Regions from separate parts of the Citrobacter sp. KH_055_1 genome, predicted to be linked through region 2. Evidence: predicted binding sites of a transcription regulator. Region 2 holds the regulator's gene; each other region holds the start of a gene.
What was found. Region 2 encodes CRP, which controls carbon source genes, mostly activating them, when cyclic AMP is high. Its sites were predicted from a motif close to ATGTGANNNNNNTCACAT; they were not measured.
Positions count from the first base shown of each region.

Region 1: adhE (bifunctional acetaldehyde-CoA/alcohol dehydrogenase) is a predicted target of CRP. The motif match lies at 1,954-1,971, and genes of this name have one in related genera.
Region 3: serC (3-phosphoserine/phosphohydroxythreonine transaminase) is a predicted target of CRP. The motif match lies at 2,035-2,052, and genes of this name have one in related genera.

Region 1 covers NZ_CM174473.1:2,055,311-2,058,594, forward strand. Annotated here, with positions in the region: gene adhE (bifunctional acetaldehyde-CoA/alcohol dehydrogenase) at 1-1,732, opposite strand, end outside; gene AC3ITF_RS09545 (YchE family NAAT transporter) at 2,219-2,866, shown strand.
Region 2 covers NZ_CM174473.1:355,162-358,445, reverse strand. Annotated here, with positions in the region: gene AC3ITF_RS01700 (phosphoribulokinase) at 1-466, shown strand, start outside; gene AC3ITF_RS01695 (OsmC family protein) at 539-943, opposite strand; gene crp (cAMP-activated global transcriptional regulator CRP) at 1,253-1,885, shown strand; gene AC3ITF_RS01685 (YccS/YhfK family putative transporter) at 1,937-3,284, shown strand, end outside.
Region 3 covers NZ_CM174473.1:3,095,098-3,098,381, forward strand. Annotated here, with positions in the region: gene aroA (3-phosphoshikimate 1-carboxyvinyltransferase) at 1-724, opposite strand, end outside; gene serC (3-phosphoserine/phosphohydroxythreonine transaminase) at 795-1,883, opposite strand; gene AC3ITF_RS14720 (DUF421 domain-containing protein) at 2,098-2,790, opposite strand; gene ycaO (30S ribosomal protein S12 methylthiotransferase accessory factor YcaO) at 2,926-3,284, shown strand, end outside.

The DNA of each region.
Region 1 (3,284 bases), 1.7 Mb from region 2:
TACGGATGTCCATAAAGCGCAGCGCCAGTTCTTCGAAGTGGGTTTCCGGATGTTCGTACATGACCCACATGATTTTCGCTGCGTCCATCGGGGAACCGCCACCCAGCGCGATGATCACGTCTGGTTTGAAGGAGTTGGCTAGTTCAGCACCTTTGCGCACAACGCTCAGCGTCGGGTCAGCTTCAACTTCAAAGAACACTTCGGTTTCAACGCCCGCAGCTTTCAGAACAGACGTGATCTGGTCAGCGTAGCCGTTGTTGAACAGGAAGCGGTCGGTCACGATCAGCGCACGTTTGTGACCATCGGTAATCACTTCATCCAACGCGATTGGCAGTGAGCCACGGCGGAAGTAGATAGATTTCGGAAGTTTGTGCCACAACATGTTTTCAGCTCGCTTAGCAACGGTTTTCTTGTTGATCAGGTGCTTAGGACCAACGTTTTCAGAGATGGAGTTACCACCCCAGGAACCACAACCCAGAGTCAGGGATGGTGCAAGCTTAAAGTTGTACAGGTCGCCGATACCACCCTGAGACGCCGGGGTGTTGATCAGGATACGTGCAGTTTTCATCATCTGACCGAAGTGAGCAACGCGTTCTGGCTGGTTGTCCTGGTCAGTGTACAGGCAAGAGGTATGACCGATACCGCCCATAGCAACCAGTTTTTCAGCTTTAACAACTGCATCTTCGAAGTCTTTCGCACGGTACATTGCCAGCGTCGGAGACAGTTTTTCGTGAGCAAACGGTTCGCTTTCGTCGACAACTTTAACTTCACCAATCAGAATCTTGGTGTTAGTCGGCACGGAGAAACCAGCCAGCTCAGCGATTTTGTATGCCGGTTGACCCACGATAGCCGCGTTCAGCGCGCCATTTTTCAGGATGATGTCCTGAACAGCCTTCAGCTCTTTGCCCTGCAGCATATAGGCACCGTGGCTGGCAAAACGTTCGCGAACGGCGTCGTATACGGAATCTACAACCACAACGGACTGTTCAGACGCACAGATTACACCGTTGTCGAAGGTTTTAGACATCAGCACGGAAGCAACGGCACGTTTGATATCTGCTGTTTCGTCGATAACAACAGGGGTGTTACCTGCGCCAACACCGATTGCCGGTTTACCAGAGCTGTATGCTGCTTTAACCATACCAGGACCACCGGTCGCAAGGATCAGGTTAATGTCCGGGTGGTGCATCAGAGCGTTAGACAGTTCAACAGAAGGTTGATCGATCCAGCCAATCAGGTCTTTTGGTGCGCCAGCAGCGATAGCAGCCTGCAGAACGATGTCTGCCGCTTTGTTGGTTGCATCTTTAGCACGCGGATGTGGAGAGAAGATGATAGCGTTACGCGTCTTCAGGCTGATCAGCGATTTGAAGATTGCAGTAGACGTTGGGTTAGTGGTTGGAACGATACCGCAGATGATACCAATCGGTTCAGCGATAGTGATGGTCCCAAAAGTATGGTCTTCGGCCAGGACACCACAGGTTTTTTCATCTTTGTAAGCGTTATAGATGTATTCAGATGCGAAGTGGTTTTTAATCACTTTATCTTCGACAATACCCATGCCAGATTCGGCAACGGCCATTTTCGCGAGGGGAATTCGAGCGTCTGCGGCAGCCAGAGCGGCGGCACGGAAGATTTTGTCAACCTGTTCTTGAGTGAAACTGGCATATTCACGCTGGGCTTTTTTTACGCGCTCTACAAGTGCGTTAAGTTCAGCGACATTAGTAACAGCCATGATGCTCTCCTGATAATGTTAAACTTTTTTAGTAAATCATCTGCTCGCTACGAGAGTATAGACAGATCGACGAAAATTTGTGTAACGTTTTGAAAATCAAACGGTTAATTAACGCCCGCCTTACATTGATTTACTAAAAGAGCTTATACGCTAGCGTATTCAACTCTAACGCGTTTCCTCCAGGTGGCGTAAGCAAGATTACTCACTTCTGAGTAGTAACTGCGTGATCTGGATCAAATTTACGCGAAGCTGACACCTTTCAGCAGGCTCTTTTAGTGTTTATCGGCAAGTGTTAACGAATTGATGGAATGAATGAGATTAACATTAGCATATTTCATACATATTAATAACACCGAGTATTGGTAGCACGTTTACAGAGATTAACGCAGATAGAAGGTGAAGAATGCTGCCAAAAAGCGTATCTTCAGCGCGGTTTTTAACATTTTTTATGACTCATTTTATCCGGCTAACGCTTCGGAGCTAACCGTGATCCAAACGCTATTTGATTTTCCTCTTTACTTTAAGTTTTTCATTGGGTTATTTGCGTTGGTCAACCCCGTCGGGATCATCCCGGTCTTTATCAGTATGACCAGCTACCAAACCGCAGCGGCGCGTAACAAAACCAATCTGACGGCAAACCTGTCGGTGGCGATTATTTTGTGGACCTCGTTGTTTCTTGGTGATGCGATCCTGCAACTCTTCGGTATCTCGATTGATTCGTTCAGAATTGCCGGCGGGATTCTGGTGGTAACCATTGCAATGTCGATGATCAGTGGGAAACTCGGGGAAGATAAACAAAACAAACAGGAAAAGTCAGAGACTGCCATACGCGAGAATGTTGGTGTTGTTCCGTTGGCATTGCCGTTGATGGCGGGGCCGGGGGCGATAAGTTCAACCATCGTCTGGGGGACTCGCTATCATAGCGCATTAAACCTGTTCGGGTTCTTTGTGGCGATTGCACTGTTTGCCTTATGCTGTTGGGGACTGTTTCGTATGGCTCCTTGGCTGGTACGCCTGTTGGGGCAAACGGGTATTAACGTTATTACGCGTATTATGGGCTTACTGCTCATGGCGTTGGGGATTGAATTCATCGTCACCGGCATCAAATCTATTTTCCCGGGCTTACTGGCCTGACGGGACTGTTTTCAGTAAACGGAGCTGGCCCTCAGCTCCGTTCTTTTCATTATCAGTAAAACGTCTCACTAAAGTTGAAAATTAGCATTGAAATTGTAAAACATGCTGATTGCCAATCCATCCGTTACGTATTGATTTAAAAGATAATAATTTTTATGGCTACGTCCCTGAATAGGGGGCTTACTGTTATTTTTCTAACATTATACTCTGGGGCTTGCTGAAGGATTATCGAAATGTTATTAGTTATTTCAGTGTCTATTTTAGAGTAATGTGCTAATTAATGACCAATTGTTAATTTTATGTAAATTATATCGGCATATTGATACCGGACAGGGTAATCAACCGCTCAATGGATTTAATTCGTTATCTATCATGATATTACGATTATTACCTCTCTTTTTGAGGACCATTGATGTGC
Region 2 (3,284 bases):
CGTGGTGACGCCGCAGCAAAACGTGGCGCGGCATGTTGATCTGCTGGTCGGCGTGGTACCGATCGTCAATCTGGAGTGGATCCAGAAGCTGACCCGCGACACCAGCGAGCGCGGTCACTCCCGCGAGGCGGTAATGGATTCGGTGGTACGTTCAATGGACGACTACATTAATTACATCACCCCGCAGTTTTCCCGTACGCATATTAACTTCCAGCGTGTACCGACCGTCGACACCTCCAATCCTTTTGCCGCCAAAAGCATTCCGTCACTGGATGAAAGCTTTGTAGTGATTCATTTTCGTAATCTGGAAGGCATCGACTTCCCGTGGCTGCTGGCGATGCTGCAGGGCTCATTCATTTCCCATATCAATACATTAGTGGTGCCGGGCGGCAAGATGGGGCTGGCGATGGAATTGATTATGCTGCCGCTGGTCCAGCGACTGATGGAAGGCAAAAAAATCGAGTAAAGCGTGGGAAGTGCCCGATGGCGTTACGCTTATCGGGCCTACAAATCAACATCATCCATCCGGCATCAGGGATTACGCGGCAATCACTTCATAGGAATGGGTAATATTCACCGCTTTTTCCAGCATCAGCGCCACGGAGCAGTATTTTTCCGCGGAGAGATCGACGGCGCGAGACACCGAAGCGTCTTTCAGATCGTTGCCGGTAACGATGAAATGCAGATTAATATGGGTAAACAGACGCGGCGCTTCTTCACGACGCTCGGAAGTGAGCTTCACTTCGCAGTTGGTCACATCCTGACGACCCTTTTGCAGGATCGACACCACATCAATGGCGCTACAGCCACCCGCAGCCATGAGTACCATTTCCATCGGGCTCGGCGCTTTATCACCGGAGTTACCGTCCATCAAGATTTGGTGGCCTGAGGCGGACTCACCGAGGAAGGTTAACCCCTCAACCCACTTTACACGCGCTTGCATATTTCGTAACTCCAATGTTTCAATTTTCCTGACAGATTACGCGTACATAACAATTCTCGCAACGGAAGGCGACCTGAGTCATGCTGAAGCGAGACACCAGGAGACACACGGCGAAAGCTATGCTAAAACAGTCAGGATGCTACAGTAATACATTGACGTACTGCATGTATGCAGAGGACATCACATTACAGGCTGCAGTTCACTTTTTAGCAGCCCCTTTCCCAGGTAGCGGGAAGCATATTTTTGCAACCCCAGAGGCAGCGTCGTGTTCTGACTCTGGAGACAGCTTATAACAGAGGATAACCGCGCATGGTGCTTGGCAAACCGCAAACAGACCCGACTCTCGAATGGTTCTTGTCTCATTGCCATATTCATAAGTACCCATCGAAGAGCACGCTGATTCACCAGGGTGAAAAAGCGGAAACGTTGTATTACATCGTTAAAGGCTCAGTGGCAGTGCTGATCAAAGATGAAGAAGGGAAAGAAATGATCCTCTCTTATCTGAATCAGGGCGATTTCATTGGTGAATTAGGCCTGTTTGAAGAAGGCCAGGAACGTAGCGCCTGGGTACGTGCCAAAACCGCATGTGAAGTTGCTGAAATTTCATACAAAAAATTTCGTCAATTAATCCAGGTTAACCCGGATATTCTGATGCGCCTGTCTTCTCAGATGGCTCGTCGCCTGCAGGTAACGTCCGAAAAAGTAGGCAACCTGGCCTTCCTGGATGTCACCGGTCGTATCGCCCAGACCCTGTTGAACCTGGCGAAACAACCTGACGCGATGACCCACCCGGACGGCATGCAGATCAAAATCACCCGTCAGGAAATTGGCCAGATCGTTGGCTGCTCCCGTGAAACCGTTGGTCGTATCCTGAAAATGCTGGAAGATCAGAACCTGATCTCCGCGCACGGTAAGACCATCGTCGTCTACGGCACGCGTTAACCTCGTCGAAATGGCGCGTTACCTGGTAATGCGCCATTTTTGTTTGCACCGATGTGGCGAAGACTGATTTATCACCCCGAGATCAACTACGCACTACGACAAACGCTGGTGCTGTGTTTACCCGTGGCTGTCGGTCTTATCATCGGTCAGCTTCATCTGGGACTGCTATTCTCCCTCGTCCCCGCCTGCTGCAACATTGCCGGTCTTGATACCCCGCATAAGCGATTTTTTAAACGCTTAGTTATTGGCGCGTCACTGTTTGCCGGATGTAGCCTGATCATGCAGCTATTGCTGGCAGAAAGCATTGCGCTCCCGCTGATCCTTACCGGCCTGACGCTGGTTCTCGGCGTGACCGCCGAGTTAAGCCCGCTGCATGCACGACTGCTGCCCGCCTCACTGATTGCGGCAATTTTCACGCTAAGCCTGGCTGGCAACATGCCGGTCTGGGAACCGCTGCTGATCTATGCGCTGGGAACTTTGTGGTACGGCGCGTTCAACTGGTTCTGGTTCTGGCTGTGGCGTGAGCAGCCGCTGCGCGAATCGCTCAGCCTGTTATATCGCGAACTGGCCGATTACTGTGAAGCGAAATACAGCCTGCTAACCCAGCACGTCGATCCCGAAAAAGCGCTGCCCCCGCTGCTGGTTCGCCAGCAAAAAGCGGTGGATCTGATCACCCAGTGCTATCAGCAAATGCATATGCTGTCGGCGCATCACAACAACGAGTACAAACGCCTGCTACGGGCCTTTCAGGAGGCGCTGGATTTGCAGGAGCATATTTCCGTCAGCCTGCATCAACCAGAAGAGGTGCAGAAGCTGGTCGAACGCAGTCATGCAGAACAGGTGATTCGCTGGAATGCGCGCACCGTCGCCGACCGGTTACGCGTACTGGCAGATGACATTCTGTATCACCGCTTACCAACACGCTTTTCGATGGAAAAACAGATTGGCACGCTGGAGAAAATTGCCAACCAGCACCCGGAAAACCCGGTCGGGCAGTTTTGCTACTGGCACTTTAGCCGCATTGCCCGCGTGCTACGCACCCAGCGTCCGCTGTATGCCCGAGATTTAATGGCCGACAAACAGCGCCGCCTGCCGTTACTCCCGGCCCTGAAAAACTATCTGTCGCTGAAATCTCCCGCGTTGCGTAATGCCGGGCGTATCAGCGTCATGCTGAGCATCGCCAGCCTGATGGGCAGCGCCTTACACCTGCCCAAACCTTATTGGATCCTGATGACGGTCCTGTTCGTCACGCAAAATGGCTACGGTGCCACGCGGGTACGCATTCTGCATCGTTCGCTGGGTACGCTTGTCGGGCTGGTGATTGCCGGCGTCACGCTGCACTTTCATATTCCGGAAGGGTTTACGCTGGCTGCCATGCTGGTCATCACCCTCGTCAGCT
Region 3 (3,284 bases), 2.0 Mb from region 2:
CCCCTTCCACCAGGTATGCGCCAGGGGACTGGTACTGCTGTCCACCTTTGACAACAAAATGTTGGTAGTCCTGGTTCTCAATCTCAACGCCAAAGGTTTTCATCAGGTTTAGCGTAATATCGATGTAAGGTTTTGATACCAGCTCGCCTTTAATTGCGATCGTCGTATCCTGCGGCGCCAGCGGCGCGGTCATCAGCAACGCGGTGAGGAACTGGCTGGACACGCTACCGTCCACGTCAACCTGGCCACCGATAAAACCACCGCGCAGTCGTAAAGGCGGATAGTTTTCCTGCTCCAGGTAATCTATGTTTGCGCCCCCCTGGCGTAGCGCATCGACCAGATGGCCAATCGGGCGCTCTTTCATACGCGGTTCACCCGTCAGCACAATATCGTTGTGCCCCAGACACAGCGCAGCCGCCAGCGGACGCATCGCGGTGCCGGCGTTGCCAAGAAACAGTTCGACTGCACCTTCGGCCTGTAACGCGCCGCCGTTACCGATGATTTCGCAGCGGGTACGATCGGCAGAAAGGGTATAACTAATCCCTAACGCATTCAGCGCGTTAAGCATATGGCGGACATCATCACTGTCCAGCAGGTTGGTCAGGACAGTGGTGCCATTTGCTAATGCAGCCAGCAGCAAAGCGCGGTTAGAAACACTTTTAGAACCAGGCAGATTGATGGTGCCATCTACCCGCGCAATGGGTTGTAACGTCAGGGATTCCATGAAACTTAACTCTCAAAAACAGATATAAAAACCCCACAGGCTGGCTGTGGGGATGAAAAATAGCAGCAGATTAGCCGCGGCGACGCTCGAAATCGATCATGAAATCGGTCAACGCTTTCACGCCTTCAAGCGGCATTGCATTGTAGATAGACGCGCGCATCCCACCGACCACACGATGCCCTTTCAGCGCATGCAGACCGGCAGCAAAAGACTCTTCCAGGAACAGTTTATCCAGTGAGCTGTCAGCCAACTGGAAAGGAACGTTCATGCGCGAGCGGTTAGACTCCGCAACGTCGTTACGATAGAAATCACTGTTATCAATGACGCCGTACAACAGTTCCGCTTTTTGCTGGTTAATTTTGTCCATTGCGCTGACGCCGCCTTGCGCTTTCAGCCACTTAAAGACCAGACCAGAGAGGTACCAGGCAAATGTCGGCGGCGTGTTAAACATCGAGTCATTGTCGTTCAGGACGGTGTAATCGAGGATCGACGGGCAGGACACGTGCGCTTTGCCGAGTAAATCTTCACGTACGATGACGATCGTCAGACCCGCTGGGCCGATATTTTTCTGCGCGCCGGCGTAGATTACGCCATAGCGGCTAACATCAAGCGGCCCAGACAAGATGGTGGAAGACAGGTCAGCGGTCACCACAACGTTACTGGCAAAATTCGGCGTCTCATCGATTGCAATACCATCAATGGTTTCGTTCGGGCAATAGTGCAGATAAGCCGCATTGTCAGAAAGCTGCCATTCACTCATTGGCGTGACCGCCCGCAGGCCGTCAACGGTGACTTTGGCATCAATCACGTTTGGTGTGCAGTATTTCTTCGCTTCTTTAATGGCGCTGGCTGCCCAATAACCGGCATCGACGTAATCTGCCGTGGTCTTATCGCCTAAAATATTGAGCGGGATCCCGGCGAACTGACCGCGACCACCGCCATGGCAGAACAACACTTTGTAGTTGGAGGGAATGCTGAGGAGATCGCGAAAATCCTGCTCTGCTTCCTCTGCGACCTGGATAAACTCTTTACCACGGTGGCTAATTTCCATCACCGACGTGCCAAGACCATTCCAGTCGCGGAGATCCTGTTGAGCCAGTTTAAGTACGTCCGCCGGTAGCATTGCCGGACCTGAACTAAAATTGAAGACCTGAGTCATTTCCCCTCACCACGTTGTGTTGTTATCCGGTCAACATCCTGTCGTTGGCAATAATTCCTGTGACAGACATTGGGTATATGTTTTTCCTGTGGATATCGGTTTTATCATTCAGCGACACGCGCCGCAATGGGTAATACGGGTCAGGGGAAAAATGTGTCATTCGTCACACAACAGAATCTATCGGATTGACGGCTCAAAACCGATATTTTCGCTGTCAGGTGACCCGTTTTGCCCGACTGGCCTTCGTCCATTCTGGATTTGCACAGCGCGGACATAATTGATGATCCCCAGCGCGCATGTGAATAACTTCACTACAGCGTACGCAGGCATAATCCCCTGCCGCCGGTACCACCTTAAAGCGTTGCGTACAGTGTTTAGGCAGAATGCTGAGACCGGGTTTGACGTCTTCATCGGCAAAGAAATAGACGCTGATTTGCCCGTTTGTCTCCAGAATAGCGAGCTTCACCTGCCCTAATTGCTCTACACCGTTCAACCGCAATTCCATAAAAAACTCGAATTCCGTCATATTGGCGTTATTGAGCTTCGACCATGACAGTTCGCCGTCTTCGATGATCACCAGCGGTTTACCCTCCAGCAGATCCTCCAGCTTTTCACTGTGTGCCATCAGCCACATCACTAAGCGATACAGCAGCGCCAGGGTAATGAATACCACCAGCACCGGTAGCAGCGGAACATCGTCATAAAACGCCACATCTCCCGCTGCCGACCCCAGCGTCAGGATAATCAACACTTCAAAAAGCGACATCTGGCGTACACCACGCCGCCCCGTGAGCTTTAAAAACAGAAAAACCAATATAAAGGTATACAAGCTGCGCAGCGCCACCTCACCCAGAAACTCCATGGGCACTTTATCCAGCGCCATACGGTGTAAATCGAATGCTTTCATTTTGTACTCTTAACGTGGGTTATCGTGTGAAAGCATAGTCAACGCTTTTATTTGCGTCACCGCAGTGGCGGCGATAGCGCCATTCATATAAAACCCGTATCATTGCGCGCTTTCCGTACGACAAAAGTGATTTTCATGACGCAAACATTTATTCCCGGCAAAGATGCCGCGCTGGAAGATTCCATCGCCCGCTTCCAGCAAAAATTACTCGACCTTGGTTTCCAGATTGAAGAAGCCTCATGGTTAAACCCCGTTCCTAACGTTTGGTCTGTGCATATTCGCGATAAAGAGTGCGCACTGTGTTTCACCAACGGTAAAGGCGCGACGAAAAAAGCGGCGCTGGCTTCCGCGCTGGGCGAATATTTTGAGCGTCTGTCCACCAACTACTTTTTTGCCGATTTCTGGCTGGGTGAAACTGTCGCTAACGGTCCATTCGTGCATTATCCGAACGAAAAATGGTTCCCGTTAACCGAAGAGGATGACGTTCCAGAAGG